Regions from separate parts of the Comamonas brasiliensis genome, predicted to be linked through region 3. Evidence: predicted binding sites of a transcription regulator. Region 3 holds the regulator's gene; each other region holds the start of a gene.
What was found. Region 3 encodes FNR, which switches genes on or off when oxygen is low (the NO sensors DNR and NnrR bind a similar motif). Its sites were predicted from a motif close to TTGATNNNNATCAA; they were not measured.

Region 1: the regulator FNR is predicted to act here: its motif matches at 4,016-4,029, upstream of DJFAAGMI_RS21940 (DUF2189 domain-containing protein).
Region 2: the regulator FNR is predicted to act here: its motif matches at 3,340-3,353, upstream of adhP (alcohol dehydrogenase AdhP).

The regions. Positions count from the first base shown of each region.
Region 1 covers NZ_JAANES010000006.1:224,194-230,666, forward strand. The annotation lists gene sstT (serine/threonine transporter SstT) at 95-1,327, shown strand; gene DJFAAGMI_RS21925 (ABC transporter ATP-binding protein) at 1,427-2,107, opposite strand; gene DJFAAGMI_RS21930 (arylesterase) at 2,106-2,804, shown strand; gene DJFAAGMI_RS21935 (hypothetical protein) at 2,822-3,043, opposite strand; gene DJFAAGMI_RS21940 (DUF2189 domain-containing protein) at 3,064-3,861, opposite strand; gene DJFAAGMI_RS21945 (PLP-dependent transferase) at 4,085-5,308, opposite strand; gene DJFAAGMI_RS21950 (BON domain-containing protein) at 5,393-5,899, opposite strand; gene DJFAAGMI_RS21955 (MFS transporter) at 6,076-6,473, opposite strand, start outside.
Region 2 covers NZ_JAANES010000002.1:593,801-600,273, forward strand. The annotation lists gene DJFAAGMI_RS11120 (5-formyltetrahydrofolate cyclo-ligase) at 1-19, shown strand, start outside; gene DJFAAGMI_RS11125 (hypothetical protein) at 39-299, shown strand; gene queC (7-cyano-7-deazaguanine synthase QueC) at 417-1,178, opposite strand; gene DJFAAGMI_RS11135 (glutathione S-transferase family protein) at 1,295-1,975, shown strand; gene DJFAAGMI_RS11140 (multifunctional CCA addition/repair protein) at 2,035-3,297, shown strand; gene adhP (alcohol dehydrogenase AdhP) at 3,535-4,569, shown strand; gene trxC (thioredoxin TrxC) at 4,625-5,059, opposite strand; gene DJFAAGMI_RS11155 (DUF2905 domain-containing protein) at 5,259-5,459, opposite strand; gene DJFAAGMI_RS11160 (Bug family tripartite tricarboxylate transporter substrate binding protein) at 5,668-6,473, shown strand, end outside.
Region 3 covers NZ_JAANES010000001.1:727,473-733,945, forward strand. The annotation lists gene ccoG (cytochrome c oxidase accessory protein CcoG) at 20-1,462, shown strand; gene DJFAAGMI_RS03285 (FixH family protein) at 1,578-1,883, shown strand; gene DJFAAGMI_RS03290 (hypothetical protein) at 2,256-2,519, shown strand; gene fnr (fumarate/nitrate reduction transcriptional regulator Fnr) at 2,685-3,407, opposite strand; gene hemN (oxygen-independent coproporphyrinogen III oxidase) at 3,677-5,059, shown strand; gene DJFAAGMI_RS03305 (sulfite exporter TauE/SafE family protein) at 5,063-5,776, shown strand; gene DJFAAGMI_RS03310 (HD-GYP domain-containing protein) at 5,887-6,473, shown strand, end outside.

The DNA.
Region 1 (6,473 bases), on a different contig from region 3:
TCCCCCTGCATTCGCGCACAGGATCTCTTCATGCCCGGCATGACGAGAGTGGCGCGTTTGCATCCCCTTCCAATCCCCCTAACGAATACCCTGCATGCTCAAAGCCTTGCTCGATTGGTTCAACCGCACCAGCCTGGTGCTGCAGATTGTGATTGCCCTGATTCTGGGCGGCCTGGTGGCCTGGCTGTTCCCGGCTGCCGCCCAGCCCGCATCCTTGCTGGGCAGCCTGTTCATTGCCGCCCTCAAGGCAGTGGCCCCGGTACTGGTCCTGCTGCTGGTCATGGCGGCCATCAGCAGCCACCGCCCGGGCCAGGAAACGCAGATCAAGCCCGTGCTCTGGCTCTACGTCATCGGCACGCTGGCGGCAGCCTGCGTGGCCGTGGCGGCCAGCGCCATTTTCCCCTCGGTGATTCACTTTCGTGAAGCGCCCAAAGTCCAGAGCGTGCCCGGCGAGATCAGCCAGGTGCTGAGCACAGTAGTCCAGAGCCTGTTCGACAACCCCGTCAACGCCTTGCTGAATGCCAACTACATCGGCATTCTGGCCTGGGCCATCGCCCTGGGGATTGCGCTGCGCCACGCCAGCCTTGGCACCCGCACCATGGTGGAGGACTTCGGCCATGCCATCACCCGCGTGATTCAGGGCGTGATCCGCCTGGCCCCCTTCGGCATCTTCGGCCTGGTGGTCGCCACCTTCTCCTCGGGCGGGCTGGACGCACTCAAGGACTACGCCCATCTGCTGGCCGTACTGGTCGGCTGCATGGTGTTCGTGGCACTGGTGGTCAACCCCGCCATTGTCTGGACGCAGACTCGCCGCAACCCCTACCCGCTGGTGCTGACCTGCCTGCGCGAGAGTGCGGTAACCGCCTTCTTCACGCGCAGCTCGGGCGCCAACATTCCCGTCAACCTGGCCCTGGCCCAGAAGCTCAAGCTCGACGAGAACACCTACAGCATCTCCATTCCGCTGGGCGCCACCATCAATATGGCCGGCGCGGCCGTCACCATCAGCGTGCTGACGCTGGCCGCCGCCCATACGCTCCATATCCCGGTGGACATCCCGACGGCCATCCTGCTGTGCGTGGTCTCTGCGGTCTGCGCCTGCGGCGCCTCGGGCGTTCCCGGCGGCTCGCTGCTGCTGATTCCGCTGGCCTGCAGCCTGTTCAACATTCCCAACGATGTGGCCATGCAGGTGGTTGGCGTGGGCTATGTCATCGGCGTGATTCAGGACTCTACCGAGACGGCTCTCAACTCCTCGACCGATGTGCTGTTCACCGCCGCCGCCTGCCGCGCCGCCGAACGCAAGGCCGGACTGGAAGTGGCACGCATATGAGGCCTGCCTCTCGAAAGCGATTGATTTGACAGCTGCGAGCGCTTTTCCGATAAGCGCCAGATGAAAGAAGGCCTGTGATCACACAGGCCTTTTTGCTTCCTAGACCGCGCGGCCGGCCTCGATGGTGATGCTGCGCTCGCATTGCGCCGCTATCTCGCGGTCATGCGTGACCAGGATCAGTGTCGTGCCGCGCTCGCGGTTGAGCGCAAACATCAGCTCCATGATGGTCTGGCCCGTGGCGAAGTCCAGGCTGCCCGTGGGCTCGTCGGCCAGCAGCACGGCTGGCTCCACCACAAAGGCGCGCGCCAGGGCCACGCGCTGCTGCTCGCCGCCTGACATCAGCCTGGGATAGTGATTGAGGCGCTGCCCCAGGCCCACGCGCTCCAGCATCTGCGCGGCGCGCGCCCTCGCATCGCGCTGCCCCGCCAGCTCCAGCGGCAGCATGACGTTCTCCAGCGCCGTGAGATTGCCCAGCAACTGAAAGCTCTGAAAGACAAAACCCATCTTCTGGGCCCGCACCGCCGCCCTGTCGTCCTCGCTGAGTGCAAACAAATCCTGGCCCAGCAGCCGGACCGTGCCGTGACTGGGGGTATCCAGGCCGGCCAGAATCGACAGCAAAGTGCTTTTACCCGAGCCCGAGGCACCCACAATGGCAACGGTTTCACCGGCCGTGAAGCTCAGATTGATATCCCGCAAAATATCCAGCACGCCTGTGGAATCGCTCACCGATTTGGACAGTTGCTCAACGGCAATCAAAGGAATGGCAAGAGTTGTGGACATGAATCAATTGGATAGCAAAAACGTCAAGGATCGCAGCCCGCAGTTTGCACTGCAGCGTCGTCACTGTATCGCTGTTGCTCTGACGCTCGCCATTTCGGGGGCTTGCGGCATTGCAGCGGCGGCCGCGCCCGGAGCTCAATCCGGCCCGGTGCTGGTGCTGGGCGATTCGCTGAGCGCCGAGTACGGACTGACGCGCGGCAAGGGCTGGGTTCAGTTGCTGCAGCAGCGCATGAATGATGAAAAAAACCCGCGCAAGGTGGTCAATGCCAGCATCAGCGGCGAGACCACGGCTGGCGGCAGAGCGCGCCTGGCGTCGCTGCTCAGGCAGCATGAACCCGGCATCGTGATTCTGGAGCTGGGCGGCAATGACGCATTGCGCGGCCTGGCGCTGCAGAGCACGCAGCAGAATCTGGAAGTCATGATCAAGGCCGCCAGGGAAGCCGGAGCCCAGGTGCTGCTGGTAGGCATGCAGGTGCCTCCCAACTATGGAGCAACCTACACCGAGCAGTTCGCCGGCATGTTCAGGAAGGTTGCCGACGCGCAAAAGCTGCCACTGGTGCCGTTTCTGCTGTCGGGAATCGGCGATGCGGCGGATGCCGAGCAGTGGTTTCAGAGCGACCGCATTCACCCCAATGCCCAGGCCCAGCCCCAGATGCTGGCCAATGTCTGGCCCAAGCTCAGGCCGCTGCTGAAATAGGCGGTGCCCGCGCGGCCTCAGTCGCTGCCGCCGCCTCCGCCATCACCGCCGGAATCGCCGCTGTCCGTGCTGCAGGCACTCTCGCCGCTGCCCGAGCCACGAAAATAGCTGTCGTTGAAGACGTCGCTGCCGTCTTCACGGCTGCTCGCCGAAGTCCATGCCAGCTGCGAATCGGCGCTGCGCCCCGGCACGCCGGACTGAGACGAGAAGACTTTTTTCAACCAGTTCCAGAACTCCATGGCATCCCCCTCATTGCGCCTCAGGCAGCGACCTCCTTGCTTTCGGCGCGGACGCTGGCTTTATACGCATGCCAGCTGGCACAGCCCAGCAGCGGCCCGATGACGATCAGACCCACACTGTAGAACAGCAGCGAGGCTGCGATCAACACGGTGATGATCAGCCCCCACAGCAACATCACGCCCATGTTGGCGCCCACCACACGCATGCTGGTGATACAGGCCGTCAATGCATCGGTATCCAGATCGAGAATCGTGGGCAACGAAACCACCATGCTGGCAAACACCAGGGCCGCAAATATCCCGCCAACCGCGCTGTAGCCCAGCAGGAACTCCCAGTTCTCGGGACGCAGCAGGGTCTGCAGCAAGGTTGCCGTGCTGGGCATGCCGGTGTCGAACGAGATGGCGAACACCACCATGGCGGCGCGCCCCCAGAGCATCTCCAGCACCATCAACACCATCACCAGCATGCCCATGCTGGCCAGGTGCCGGTCCCAGCAGGTCAGCGACTGCGACAGCAGCACGGGCCTGCCCTGCTCCAGCTGCTTGCTGACGTAGTACAGGCCCATGGCCATGAAAGGGCCGACCAGCAGACAGCCGCTGGCCATGGACATCACATATTCGGGACTGGAGCGGAACACCCAGGCCAGCAGCCGCGCCATGCCCCAGAAGCACAGGCCGTAGAACAGCGCAATCATGGGTGCACGCCGCACATCGCGCAGGCCGAGCAGCAACCACTGCCAGGGCTCGCTCCAGCGCAGCTGCAGAATCTGCAGATTGCCGGACTCGGCCTTGACTTCGGAAACAGGGGAAGCTTGCATGCGAGACCCTCCTTGTCGCCCGTGCCGCGCCTCGGTGGCGGCAGCTGACAGGAACAAGTTACCCGCTCGACCTTGAATCTGCATTGCGGAAAGCCCGCATGTGCAAGCATGGGTCTTCACTATAAAAACAAGAGCTTATAGCGGACATCCATACTTGATTTCAATTAAAAATCACCTTGAAATCAATGATCAGCAAGCGCTATAAGCTCTCATCTCAATAGCATCAACCAAAAGCCTTGAGCAGCGCCTGGGCCAGATCGGCCTGCAGATCGGTCGCATCTTCGAGGCCGATGGCAAAGCGCACCACGGTCCCCGCCTTGATATGCGGCGTGGCACGGCTGCGCATCTCGGGCAGCTCGTAGGGCACGACCAGACTCACCGGCCCGCCCCAGCTGTAGCCCAGCTTGAACAGGCGCAGGCTGTCGCAGAAGCGATCCACGGCCGCCTGGTCGAAGCGTTCGTCGATGACCACGCTGAACAAACCGGCAGCCACGCCATCCTGGCCCTGGCCTTGTGCGCACAGCTGCTTCCAGTAAGCATGACCCGGGGCGTCAGGCATGGCGGGGTGCAAGACCTGCGCCACCGCACTGTGGGTGTCCAGCCACTGCGCCAGCTGGCGTGCTGAGCGATCCTGTGCGTGATAGCGCAGGCCGATGCTGGGCAGGCTGCGCAGCACGGCCTCGGCGTCGTTGCCGCTCACGCCCAGACCCAGGCGCATGTGCGCAAGCTTGATGCGCATATGCAGAGGCTGGTTGCGCGTGATGATGCTGCCCATCAGCACATCGCCGCCGCCGCTGGGGTACTTGGTCAGTGCATGGGCCGTGACATCGACGCCCAGGCTGCCGTCGCCCAGCAGGTCGAAGGGGCGAAAAGCCAGGCCCGCGCCCCAGGTGTTGTCCAGCACCATGGTCACGCCCCTGGCCCGGCACAGGCGCACCTGCTCGACGAGATTCGGAAACTCCATGGTCACCGAGCCCGGAGCTTCCAGCCAGACCAGCTTGGTGGCGGGCGTGATCTTGGCCGCCAGGTCTTCGACACTCATGGGGTCGTAGTACTGGTGGCCGATGCCGAAATGGGCCAGCTCGCCTTCGGTCAGCGTCTTGTTGGGGCCGTAGACGTTATCGGGAACCAGCACCTCGTCGCCCGTCCTGAGCAGCGCCAACGACACCGTGGCAATCGCGGCCAGGCCGCTGGGCACCAGCAGGCATTGCAGGCCACCCTCCAGCGAAGCCAGACGCTCTTCCAGCGCATAGGTCGTGGGCGTGCCATGCAGGCCGTAGGTGTAGCTGCTCTTGTCCAGCCAGCGGCGTTCGCGCATGGCCTGCACGTTCTCGAAGTACACGGTCGAAGCCTTGTGCACGGCCGGCTGCGGGCCTTCGAAGTCCGTGGGAGCCTTGTAGGGATGGTGAATCAGATGGGTGGAAAGCTTGTGGTCGGCTTGGGTCATGCCCTGATCTTAGGGCCATGCGAGCACAAAAAAGCCAGAGGGCTTGCGCGCTCTGGCTTCGTGCGAGATGCAGGCCGAAAGGTATCAACCAGCCTTCACGGTCAGATTGTTGTTGACCGAGGTCACACCCTTGGCAGCCTTGGCGATATCGCCGGCCTGGGTCTTGACGGCTTCGCTGGGCACGGTGCCGGTCAGGGTCACTGCGCCGGCCTTGGTGTCCACATTGATCTGCAGCGCGCTGATTTCCGGGGCCTTGATCAGGTCGGTCTTGACGGCGGCGGTGATGCCTGCGTCATCCAGGGCAGCACCTGCCTTGGCAGCGCCCTCTTCCATCTTCTCGCCAGCCTTGTCCACAGCAGCGCCAGCAGCTTCGCCAGCCTTGGCCAGTGCATCGGCAGCCGCATCGCCGGCCTTGGCCGTGCCTTCTTCAATCTTGGTGCCTGCATTTTCCGCAGCCTTCTCGGTCTGGGAAATGGCGGAATCGAGCTTCTGGCCAGCGGTCTTGTCTTCGGACTTGCCGCAGGCAGCCAAGCCAAAGGCCAAGGCGGTAATGGCCAGAACTTGAGCGGAACGCTTGAACATAGTGGTCATATCGATTTCTCCCTTAATGCTTGCAAAAACATGACTAGTAACTGTAACCAGCCCCCATTTTGGCCCGGATACGAACTTTTCCCGCATCCCTGTAGGACAAATTTATCCAAATTTGTGACATTTAATTAATGAATGTTATTTTCTGTTATTTACAGAAACTATCTGCAAGCCCTGCCTCAGTCCGCAGCCTCCCGCATGCGTGGGTGTCGCACGAATGCCAGTCCCAACAGGGTAGCCAACAGCATGACAAAACAGGCAAACAGGCTCACGGCCAGCGTGATGCTCCAGCGGTCGGCAATCCAGCCCACGACCAGCATAGGCAGCATGGAGCCGAGCAAGCCTATGGTCTGATAGGTGGACAGCAGGCCCGCCCGGTTGTCAGGCCCCGCAAGACGGCCGACCATGCTCATGCCGGCCAGCATGCACATGCCATGCCCGAGCGCCGTCAGACACACTCCCAGGACAAACAGCAGCATCGATCGGGCCTGCAGGTTCAACATCAGCACGGCGTTGCTGAGCGCCAGCAGCGCCATTCCAGCAAAGCCGCAGCGATGCAGCGGCAGACTGGCAGCCA
Region 2 (6,473 bases), on a different contig from region 3:
CGTGGTCTGGCCCGTCTGAACCCCTATTTCGCTTTGCCATGAGTCGTCCCCGCAAGAACATTCCCCAGCGCAGCTACCGCCCGCGCCCCCCGCTGACCGTGATGCGGCTGCCGCTGACCGAGCTAGAGCTGCAGCGGCTGCAAGCCCATATGCGTCGCCATGGCCCGCTCAGCCTGACAGCGCGCCAGCACGATGCCATCTGGGACTTTCTGTTCGAGCGGCCGGAAAGCCAGGCCTGGCTCAGCCAGATGACGGCGCAGATTCAGGCAGGGCAGATCGCCACACGCCCCAGCGCCTGAATCGGGCCCATAGCGCAGATGCTCCTCATTGAGGAGCATCTACCGCATTCAATAAAAGGATTTCAGAGTCCTTTAGACCTGAAATCCTTTTTTATCAAGCGCAAGCAGCTATCAATTTCAAGCCGACTGGCTGGCGCGCCAGTTGTGCCAGCCCGATGCACGCAGCTCGCAGGCCGGGCAGCTGCCGCAGCCATAGCCCCAGTCGTGCAGCACATCGCGCGTTCCCTGGTAGCAGGTGTGGGTCTCGGTGCGAATCAGCTCCACCAGATCGCTGCCGCCCAGGTCATGGGCCAGCTGCCAGGTCTGGGCCTTGTCCAGCCACATCAGCGGCGTATCGATGCGCAGCCGGCGCTCCAGGCCCAGGTTCAGCGCCAGCTGCTGGGCCTTCATGGTGTCGTCGCGGCAATCGGGATAGCCGGAGTAATCGGTTTCGCAGACGCCGGTGACGATCACCGTCAGCCCGCGACGATAGGCCAGCGCGCCGGCCAGCGTCAGGAACAGCAGATTGCGGCCCGGCACAAAGGTGTTGGGCAGGCCGTCGGCCTGCATGGCAAAAGCCACGTCCTCGGTCAGGGACGAGCCGCCGATCTGCTTGAGCACGTCGAGCGACAGCACATGGTCCTCGCCCAGACGCGGCGCCCACAGCGGAAAGCGCTCGGCCAGTTGCTCGCGTACGCCGGCGCGCACCTGCATCTCCACGCTGTGGCGCTGGCCGTAGTCAAAGCCCAGCGTCTCCACGCGCTCGAACATGGCCAGGGCCTGGGCCAGGCAGGTGGTCGAGTCCTGACCGCCGGAGAACAGCACCAGCGCGCCCTTGTGGTGACCAGCCCCTGCCACATGCGCGGCCAGGTTTGCAGAAGAAGTCGAAGTATTTGCCATAGTGCTGCGATTACATCATCAGGCGCGGCGCCCCGGCATGACTGTGGAATCAAAACACACAGACCGCCCGGCCCAAGCTTGATAAGCTCGGCGGCAGATACACACAGGAGTCCGCCATGAAGCTCTATATCGGCAACAAGAATTACTCATCCTGGTCCATGCGTCCCTGGGTGCTGATGCGCCAAAGCGGCATCAGCTTCGAAGAGCTCACGCTGCGCTTTGACAGCTTTGCCCCCGACTCCAGCTTCAAGCTGCAGGCGCTGGCACTTGCTCCCACCGGCAAGGTGCCGCTGCTGGTCGATGAAGGGCTGACCATCTGGGACAGCTTGGCCATCTGCGAATACCTGGCCGAGCGCTTTCCCGACAAGCACCTGTGGCCGCAGACCGTGGCCCAGCGCGCCCGCGCCCGCAGCCTGGTGGCGCAGATGCACAGCGGCTTCGGTGCGCTGCGCAGCTTCTGCCCCATGAATATCGAAGCCCAGCTGCAGGAGACCGGTGCCCGGCTCTGGGCCGAGCATGCCGATCTGCGCAGCGATGTCCAGCAGCTCGAAGAACTCTGGACCCCGCTGCTGAGCGCCGCCAGCGGCCCCATGCTGTTCGACCAGTTCAGCATTGCCGATGCCTTTTTTGCGCCGGTCTGCATGCGCATCAACAGCTACGGCCTGCCGACCTCGGCCCCGGTACGCGCCTATGTGCAGCGCGTCACCCAGCTGCCCGCCACCCAGGAATGGATTCAGGCCGCCCTGGCCGAGCAGGACTTTCTGCAGTTCGAAGAGCCCTATCGCCAGCAGCGCTGAGGCAGCAATCCCGCGATTGCGGTATCTGCAGGCCGATGCGCAGCCACTACCATTGCAGCATGAGTGAATTCAAGGTTTTCAAGGTAGGCGGCGCCGTGCGCGATGCATTGCTGGGCCTGCCCGTCAACGACACGGACTGGGTGGTGGTCGGAGCCACACCGGAGCAGATGAGCGCGCGCGGCTTCGTGCCCGTGGGGCGCGACTTTCCGGTATTCCTGCACCCTCAGACCCATGAGGAATACGCGCTGGCGCGCACCGAGCGCAAGAACGGCATGGGCTATCGCGGCTTTGTGGTTCACACCGCCGCCGATGTGACCCTGGAAGAAGACCTGGCGCGGCGCGATCTCACCATCAACTCCATCGCCGCTCCCGCGGACTGGAGTGGCAAAGACGAGCTCCAGGGCCTGGTGGATCCCTATCACGGCCAGCAGGACCTGAAGGACCGCGTGCTGCGCCATGTGACCGATGCCTTTCGCGAAGATCCGGTGCGCATTCTGCGTCTGGCGCGCTTTGCGGCGCGCTTCACCGATTTCCGCGTCGCGCCCGAAACCATGGAGCTCATGCGCGAGATGGTGGCGGCCGGCGAGGTCGATGCCCTGGTGCCCGAGCGCGTGTGGCAGGAAATCAGCCGCGGCCTGATGGAGGAGCGGCCCTCGCGCATGTTCGACATCCTGCGCGAATGCGGGGCGCTGGTCCGGCTGCTGCCCGAACTCGACAGACTCTGGGGCGTGCCCCAGCGCGCCGAATACCACCCGGAGATCGATTGCGGCGTGCATGCCATGATGGTGCTGGACATGTCGGCGCGCCTGCAGGCCCCGCTGTCCGTGCGCTTTGCCTGCCTGTGTCATGACTTCGGCAAAGGCACCACGCCGGCCGATGTGCTGCCCCGCCATATCGGCCATGAACAGCGCAGTGCCCGCCTGCTTTTGCAGGTCTGCGAGCGCTGGCGCGTGCCCAACGACTGCAAGGAACTGGCCGAGGTCGTGGCACGCGAACATGGCAACCTCCACCGCAGCAATGAACTCAACGCCGCCGCCCTGCTGCGCCTGCTGGAGCGCTGCGACGCCATCCGCAAGCCCCAGCGCTTCGAGGAAGCCCTGCAGGCCTGCGAATGCGATGCACGCGGCCGGCTGGGTTTCGAAGAGACGGCCTACCCCCAGCGCCAGCGCCTGGGCAATGCCCTAAAAGCGGCACTTGCCGTGGAGACCGCTCCCGTTGCCCAGGCGGCAGCGCAGCGCGGCCTCAAGGGCAAGGCCATTGGCGATGCCGTGAGCAAGGCGCGCGAGCAGGCGATTGCCACCTATCTGGAAGGCGGCGCCTAGCCGTCAACGCACCGAGGCCCGCGAGACAGGGATGGGCACGGCTTGAGTTAAGTCAAAGAAGGTATGCTGCAGCCATTGCACAGTACGAGACGGCGGTGGCGATGCGCTCCGCCAAGGCCATGCAGCGGGTCACGAAACCCGCTGTAACACCCATGCCTTGACGGCGTGGTTCTTTGACGGGCAAGTGTCCGGCCCACAGGCCACGACCTTGCCCTCTTGCTTCAAGGAGGTGCTCTGATGTCCTTACCCCAGACCATGAAAGCCGCCGTGGTGCGTTCCTTCGGGAAACCGCTCACGATCGAGGAGATGCCGGTTCCCCGACCGGCAGACGATCAGATCCTGGTCAAGATTGCCGCCTCCGGCGTCTGCCACACCGATCTGCATGCGGCCGAAGGTGACTGGCCTGTCAAACCCCAGCCGCCCTTCATCCCCGGCCATGAAGGCGTGGGCTATGTGGCCGCAGTGGGCAAGAATGTCAGACATGTCAAGGAAGGCGATCGCGTGGGCGTGCCCTGGCTGCACAGCGCCTGCGGCTTCTGCCGCCACTGCATAGGCGGCTGGGAGACCCTGTGCGAATCTCAGACCAATACCGGCTATTCGGTCAACGGCGGCTTTGCCGATTACGCACTGGCCGATCCCGCCTATGTGGGCCATCTGCCGTCCAACGTGAGCTTTATCGACGTCGCTCCCGTGCTCTGCGCCGGAGTCACGGTGTACAAGGGCCTGAAAGTCACCGACGCCAAGCCCGGCGACTGGGTGGTGATTTCCGGCATCGGCGGCCTGGGCCATATGGCCGTGCAATATGCCAAGGCCATGGGCTTCAATGTCGCAGCGGTCGATATTGACGACGGCAAGCTCGCGCTGGCGCGCCAGCTGGGCGCCACAGTCACCGTCAACGCCATGAACACCGATCCGGCGGCCTATCTGCAAAGAGAGATCGAAGGCGCTCACGGCGTGCTGGTCACGGCCGTATCCCCCAAGGCTTTCGAGCAGGCACTGGGCATGGTGCGTCGCGGCGGCACGATTTCGCTCAACGGTCTGCCGCCGGGCGACTTTCCGCTGCCGATCTTCTCCATGGTGCTCAAGGGCATCACGGTACGCGGCTCCATCGTCGGCACGCGCCTGGACCTGCAGGAATCGCTGGACTTTGCCGCCCAGGGCAAGGTCAAGGCCACCGTTTCCACCGACAAGCTGGAAAGCATCAACGACATCTTTGCCCGCATGCACGAGGGCAAGATCGAAGGCCGCGTGGTGCTGGACATCGCCGCCTGAGAGTCTGAACCGGGCCGGGGCCGGGTGAGCGGGCCGGCTCCCGCAAAACCGCCGCTCAGATCACCGAGCGCACCCAGCGCACGATCTCCGAGGCCGGCAGGGCCCCGGAGATGCGGGCCAGCTCCCGGCCTTCCTTGAAGATCACCATAGTTGGAATGCTGCGGATGCCCAAGGGCGCCGCAGCCTGTGGATAAGCCTCGGTATCGAGCTTGGCCAGCTGTGCCTGCCCCGCCAGTTGCTGGGCCGCCTGGGCAAAGGCCGGCGCCATCATGCGGCAGGGGCCGCACCAGGGAGCCCAGAAATCCACGACCACGGGCAACTGGCTGCGGCCGGTGTGCCTCGCAAAGCTGTCGTTGTCCAGGGCCACGGGCTCGCCCGTCACCAGCGGCTGATGGCAGTTGCCGCAATCGGGCTGATTGCCCAACTGGTCGCTGGCGATGCGATTGGTGGTGTGGCAATGAGGGCAGACGTAGTGCAGGGATTCGGACACGGGGCAACCTTTCTGGGATTTACGCAAACAGGAACGCGACAACGGCCTGCTTCCCGAGGCAGTCGCCTTGCCTGAACCCGCTTTGCGCAAGTCGTACTTTCTTTGGCAATACCCGGCTTGCGCCGGCAGGCGCAGGTCGGGCTCAGGCCTGTATGTGCAGCCAAAGCCCGCAGATTCAAGCCGGAACCTGCCTACGCTCTCAGAGCTTCACAAAGCGGGCAATCAGCGCCGCCACCACGCTGAGCAGCACCGTACTGGCCACCGGCAGGAAGAACTCCTTGCCGAACAGCCGAAAGCGGAAGTCGCCGGGCAGACGCCCCAGCCCTATGCGCTGCAGCCAGCCGTGCAGCCCGTTGACGAGCAACAGGGCCAGAAAAATGACGATCAACCAGCGAATCATGAGGCCGCAAGTATAGAGGCGCACCGCCCTGGCGACCCGCGCGCCCATGCTGTCAGGCAGCCATTCCGTTTATGCATGACATGCTTCCCAAAGATTGATTGACCTCAATTACACCCTCTGCCCATGATGTCCAAGCCCTGCGCCATGCAGGGATCGGGCCCATGCGTCTGCCGTCACGGCCCGCCAACTACAAACAACGAGACATACCGTGCCCCAGACCTTTTCACGCAAACAGTTTCTCCTGAGCGCAGCGCTGCTAGGCGCCAGCCTGGCCCTGCCGGCCGCGGCCGACAGCTTCCCCAATCGCCCGCTCAAGCTGGTCGTGCCTTTCTCGCCCGGTGGCAACACCGATGTCGTGGCGCGCCTGGTCGGCCAGGGTCTGGCCGAGGCCCTGGGGCAGCCGGTCGTGGTGGAGAACGTCCCCGGCGCCAACGGAGCCATCGGTGCCAGCCGCGTCGCAGCGGCCGCCAATGACGGCTACACCCTGCTGTTCGGCACGGCGGGCACGCAGGCCATCAATCCCAGCCTGTACCGCAATCTCAGCGAGAAAAGCCTGGACGACTTCGAGTACATCGCGCTGGTGACCTCGATTCCCAACGTACTGGTGGTCAACGAGTCCAGAACACCGGTCAAATCGGTGGCCGAGCTGGTGAGCCATGCGCGCGAGCGCCGCACCGGCATGAGCTATGGCTCGCCGGGCATGGGCTCCACCGTGCATCTGTCGGGCGAGCTGCTCAAGAGCGCCGCCAAGCTCGACCTGATCCACGCGCCCTACAAGGGCAGCGCTCCGGCACTCACCGATCTGATCGGCGGGCAGATCGATTTCATCTTCGAGAACATCACACCGGCGCTGCCCTTCATCCAGAGCGGCAAGCTCAAGGCGCTGGCCGTGACCTCGGCCGAGCGCCTGCCGATGTTGCCCCAGGTTCCGACCATGAAGGAAAGCGGCTTCCCGTCCTTTGTCACCGCCACCTGGAACGGCGTTCTGGCACCCAAGGGAACACCGCGCGCCGC
Region 3 (6,473 bases):
AAAATATTAAGGAACTGCGATGCCCTGCGATCCGGAGAAACCTCGCAAAGTCATACCGATCACGGCTGAGCCTGTGGACGGCGGCCAGGAATATATGCCCATGTTCGCCTCCGAACAGAAGGTGTACTCGCGCGCCATCAGCGGCGTCTTCTCTCGCTGGCGCTGGATCATGGTGTTCCTGACCCAGATCGTCTTCTACGGCCTGCCGTGGCTGCAGTGGGGTGAGCGCCAGATGGTGCTGTTCGACCTCGGGGCGCGGCGCTTCTATCTGTTCGGGCTGGTGCTCTACCCGCAGGACTTCATCTACCTGACCGGGCTGCTCATCATCAGCGCGCTGGGGCTGTTTCTGTTTACCGCGGTGGCCGGGCGTCTGTGGTGCGGCTTTTCCTGCCCGCAGACGGTCTATACCGAGATCTTCATGTGGATCGAGAGCAAGGTCGAGGGAGACCGCAGCGCCCGCATGCGCATCGACAAGCATGGCTGGACCTTCGAGAAAATCTGGAAGAAGTCGCTCAAGCAGTTCCTCTGGATTGTTCTGTCGCTGTGGACCGGGTTCACCTTTGTCGGCTACTTCGTGCCCATCCGTGAACTGGGTGTGGAGCTGATGGCCTTCCAGGGCAGCTGGCAGATTTTCTGGGTGCTGTTCTACGGCTTTGCCACATACGGCAATGCCGGCTATATGCGTGAGCAGGTCTGCAAGTACATGTGCCCCTATGCACGCTTCCAGAGCGCCATGTTCGACAAGGACACCATGATCGTCAGCTACGACGTCCAGCGTGGTGAAGCGCGCGGGCCGCGCAAAAAAGACGTGGACTACAAGGCGCAGGGTCTGGGTGACTGCATAGACTGCAAGCTTTGCGTTCAGGTCTGCCCCGTGGGCATCGACATCCGCAAGGGGTTGCAGTACGAGTGCATTGGCTGCGGTCTGTGCATCGATGCCTGCAACTCTGTGATGGACAAGATGGAGTACCCGCGCGGCCTGATCCGCCTGACCACGCAGAACGCCGTGGCCAAGCTCTGGAAGCAGGCGCAGGTGATACGGCGCATCTTCCGCCCGCGCGTGCTGATCTACTCGACCGTGCTGCTGGCGCTGAGCGCAGCCATGATCGCCAGCCTGGTACTGCGCGAGCCGCTCAAGGTCGACGTGATTCGCGACCGCGCCGCGCTGTCGCGCATCGTGGCTGGCGGCAAGCTCGAAAACGTCTATCGCCTGCAGATCATGAATGCGACCGAGTCAGAGCAGCGCTATCGCATCAGCGCCACGGGGCTGGATCAGCTGGAAGTAGTATCCGAGCAGGAAGTCTCGGTAGGTCCGGCCGAGACGCGCGGCATTGCGGTGCGCCTGCAGATCCCCTATGGCTCGGCTGCCTCCGGCTCGCACCCCGTGCATTTCAATGTGGATGCGCTGACGGCTGGGGCCGGACGCATCTCCGAAAAATCCGTGTTCCTGGTGCCGCGCTAGGCCTGCGGCATGCATCGCGACAGCCACGCAAGGGCATCGCGAATCAGCAACAATTGATGCTGCCCGATTGCAGGTTTGCAATTGGGCAGCCAGATTTCTGAAAAGAGGTTTAACCATGTCGGCAGCACAAGCCAAGGCCCTGCAAAAGGCCAAGATCATCCACCCCGAGGACGGCAAGCCCTGGTGGAAGTTTGCCCATGTCTGGCTCGTCATCGCCGGTCCCGCCGTGGTGGTGGTCGCGGGCATCGTGACCGCCTATATCGCCATGAGCAAGCCGGATCCAGTGATCGACCCCGACTACTATCGTCACGGCATTGAGATCAACCAGCGCCTCACCGAGAGCGAAAAAAGCCTGGCGCCAGCAGTGACGGGGCGCAACCATGCCGCGACGCCGGCCAAGGACCATCCGCTGGATCGCTGACCGAGATTTCAACGCATCCCAAGGCCGCTTCCGCGGCCTTTTTTTGCGGCCCTGGTTGCAGGCTTTTCTGTAGCCGGTGGGCCGTGACGGCGTTCTATGTCTTGGTCGACCGAAGAGTCGGGAGGGCCCCTGCAGTTCTCGGAAGCCGGCAAGGGATGGGCGGGTGGAGTTCAATAACAGGAGCGCATAGCGCTTTGTCACAGGCTATTTCAGATAGATATAGACCCAAAATCGATACACATAAAGCGCTGGAAGCTCTTTAAATAATAGCGGTCCAGGGTTTCCCATCTGAGTGCATGCCCTTGGTATGGCTGGGAAGGTCATGGCAATTGTGCAAAATAGGTTCAAACCCACAGGCCAAGGAGAATCGCGATGGATGCTCGACGCTGGATGTGGATTGTCTGGCCGGCTTTTCTGGCCGCGGCAATCATGGAAATGGTGGTGTTTGCCTTTGTGGACCCGCTGGACATGCACTGGCTGGGCTCGCCTCTGGAATGGTCGCGCAATGGCATTTACACCCTGGCCTTTTTTGCCTTCTGGGCGGTCACCGTGTTCAGCGGACTCATGACCGTCATGCTGGGGCGTTCGGCCAGCGATATGAACCAGGGCATAGTCTCGGAGCCTCTGGTCGAGTAAGGCGCTGCACACAGGACCGCAGTTTCGAACAGGTGGCGGCTTCGGATGGAGGGGCTGGCCGCTCGCTGTGCCGGCGGCCTTGGCGGTGGAAACTCCAGGCAGGTGTTCGCCGTCATCAAAAAAGCCCGCTGTCTGCGGGCTTCGTCTTGAGGGCTGCTGTCGAAGTCAGTCCTGGCATTGCTGGCTGTTGACGATGCGCCTGAGCGCCTCGGTATCCAGAATGCGCAGATGGCGCTGTCGGACTTCGATGATGCCTTCCTCGGCGAACTTGGAGAAGGTGCGACTCACGGTCTCCAGCTTGAGGCCCAGATAGCTGCCGATTTCTTCACGCGTCATGCGCAGCACCAGCTCCGACTTCGAAAAGCCGCGTGCCGACAGACGCTGCACCAGGTTCAGCACAAAGGCCGCCAGACGCTCTTCGGCGCGCATGCTGCCCAGCAGCAGCATCACGCCATGCTCGCGCACGATTTCGCGGCTCATGACCTTGTGCACATGATTTTGCAGTGCCGTGACTTCGCGCGAGAGCTGCTCGAGCTTGTCGAAAGGCATGATGCAGACTTCGGCATCTTCCAGCGCCACGGCATCGCAGGTGTGGTGGTCGTTGACGATACCGTCCAGACCGATGATCTCGCCGGCCATCTGAAAGCCAGTGACCTGGTCGCGACCGTCTTCGGTGGCCACGCTGGTCTTGAAGAAGCCGGTGCGAATGGCGTACAGCGAGGTGAACTCCTCGCCGTTGCGAAACAGCAGCCCGCCCCGTTTGACCTTGCGGCGCGTGGCCACAATTTCGTCAATACGCTCCATTTGTTCATCGTCCAGGCCCATGGGCATGCACAGTTCACGCAGATTGCAGTTGGAGCAGGATGCTTTGATGGTCTGAAGATTCATGGGCTTTTCAGCAACGGCACAGACAGACTTGGAATGGAGAGTCGCGCCGGTCATTGACCTCGTAGTTAGTGATGAGTTGGATCAAATTGTCGCAGTACTTGCCTTGCGCTCTCTTGATATTCATCAAGGACAGTTGGATTGCCTTGGGGCACATTGTTTGCATTCATTCAAAAACATGTGCTTCTGCCCATTATGGGCATGATTTCCAGGATCTGATTTTCTTTGAAATCTGCTCAATGTGGAGTGTGGGCGCACCCTAACTTTCAGTTATGACCGCAGTCACGCCCGAGTTGCTGAGCCGCTTTGATATTCCCGGCCCGCGCTACACATCATTTCCAACAGCCGACCGTTTTGTTGAGGCTTTTGGTGCAGACGACTATATCCTGGCATTGAAACAGCGCAAGACGCATTCGAGCTCACGTGCCTTGCCTTTGTCCGTTTATGTGCATGTGCCATTTTGCGAGTCGCTTTGCTATTACTGCGCCTGCAACAAGATCGTGACCAAGCATCATGAGAAGGCTGCCGAATATCTGGATTATCTGGGCCGTGAACTGGCCATGCATACCGAGCATTGCGGCAAAGGCCAGCTGGTAAGCCAGTTGCATCTGGGAGGCGGCACGCCGACCTTCTTCAGCGATGCCGAATTGCAGCAGTTGATGCTTCTGATGCGTGAGCATTTCAAGCTCGATCTAGCCGGCGAGTATTCCATTGAGGTCGATCCGCGTACCGTGAGCAACGAGAGGTTGAAGACACTCAAGGACATGGGCTTCAATCGCCTGAGCTTTGGCGTGCAGGATTTTGACCCAGCGGTGCAGAAAGCGGTGCACCGGGAGCAGCCAGCCGAGCAAGTCTTTGAGCTGGTGGCCGAGGCCCGCCGTCTGGGCTTTGTCTCCATCAATGTGGACCTGATTTACGGCCTGCCCAAGCAGACATCCGAGTCTTTTGCGCGAACGCTGGCCCAGGTCAATGAGTTGCGTCCCGACCGCATTGCTCTGTATGCCTATGCGCATCTGCCCGAGCGCTTCAAGCCGCAAAGGCGTATTGCATCGGCTGACTTGCCCATGGGACAGGAGAAGCTGAACATGCTCTCCGGCGCAATTGATGCCTTCATGAATGGCGGCTATGTCTATGTGGGCATGGATCACTTTGCGCTGCCCGATGACTCTCTGGCCATCGCCAAGCGTCAGGGGCGCCTGCATCGCAACTTCCAGGGCTACAGCACCCAGCCCGACTGCGACCTGATTGCACTGGGCGTATCGGCCATCGGCAAGGTGGGCGCCACCTACAGCCAGAACGTCAAGACCCTGGAAGAGTATTACGACGCCATTGATGGCGGCATGCTGCCCGTGCAGCGCGGATTGGCGCTCTCGCGTGACGATCTGGTGCGCAGAGCCATCATCATGGCCATCATGTGTCAGGGCTCCGTCCTGTACGAGCCGATGGAGCAGGCCTGGCTGATCAATTTCCGCGAGTACTTTGCCCGGGAGTTGGCTGCACTGGGGGAAATGCAGCGCAATGGCCTGGTGCAGCTATCCGACGAGGGCTTCAAGGTCACGGGCCTGGGCTGGTTTTTTGTACGCGGAGTAGCCATGCTGTTTGATCGATATTTGCAGGCCGACCGAAACCGCACGCGCTTTTCGCGCATCATCTAGCGCATGTTGTTTTCGCTGGTCTGGACTGCTTTGATCATGGGGCTCGTGGGTGGGCCCCATTGTCTTGTGATGTGCGCTGCGCCCTGCAGCGTCGTGACGGGCGCAAGGCCTGCCAGCGACGGTCAGGTCATCGCCTTGCACGGCCTGCAAAAACGCCAATGGCTGCGCACCAGTTTGTTTCATCTGGGACGCATTGCCGGCTATGCCCTGCTGGGCGGAGTGGCGGCTGTGGCCATGGAGAGCCTGGCCTGGCTGACCAGCCAGACAACGGCCTTGCAGAAGCTGTGGACGCTGATGCATGTCGCGGTCATGGCCTGGGGTCTGGCCATGCTGGTGCAGGCGCGGCAACCGGTGTGGCTGGAGCAAGCGGGGCGCTCTGTCTGGACCAGGGTCCAGCCCTGGGTCGTCGCCCCTGGAGGGAGTCTGGCCGCAGGCTTTGCCTGGGCCCTGATGCCTTGCGGCTTGCTTTATTCGGCAGTGCTGGTGGCCGCGTTGAGTGGCGGAGTCTGGCAAGGTGCTCTGTCAATGGCTGCCTTTGCCATTGGCGGCGCAGTGTGGTTGCTGGCGGGCCCCTGGCTGTGGCAGCTGGGGCAGTCGCATCTCAATGCATTGCGGGCGCGCTGGGGCACCAGAATTGCGGGTTTGATGCTGACTGGTGTTGCGAGTTGGGCTTTGTGGATGGATCTGGTCTACAAACCCAGCCTTTGGTGCCGATAAGTCACACAGGAGGGGAATGTTGGTGCAGTTTGCATCCCAACAGACCCTAGTCATGGTTGAGCAGTCATGGAACTGCGGAATAATGTCTCATCTTGTGTGTAGCGCTCAAAGTGAATCGTTTCGTTGCTATTGATATCGGACAACTGCGGATTGGCATGTATGTCCATCTGGAGACTGGCTGGTTGCGCCACCCGTTTCCCGTCAGCAGCTTCAAGATTGTCAATGACGAGCAGTTGCAGACGCTCAGGACCCTGAAGCTCAAGGCCGTACAGGTTGATCTCTCCAGAAGCGATCTGGAGGAGGCTGTCACGCCTTCCGTCGCGCCTCCTCGACCTGCTGCGAGCCATCCGGACAGCGATGCGCATGCCTGGCGAGACAGCATTCTGGGCGTGCAGTCCCGGTTTCTGGGGGCTGTTTCCGTGTTTGACGATGTTCAGGCTCTTTTGCCTGCCAACCCCGAGGGCGCGCGCGCCACGACCGATAGGCTGGTTGCGCAGCAAGTCGTGAAACTGGCGCAGGCTCGAGATCTGAGCCTGCATCTGCTCGCGGATACGGGCGGTGCCACATTCGGTGTTCATGGAGTGAACGTTTCCGTGCTGAGCCTGTTGCTGGGCAAGACGCTGGGCTTGCGCAACGATGTGCTGCAGGATCTGGGCACGGCAGCGTTGCTGCATGACATCGGCAAGCCGGGGCTGGA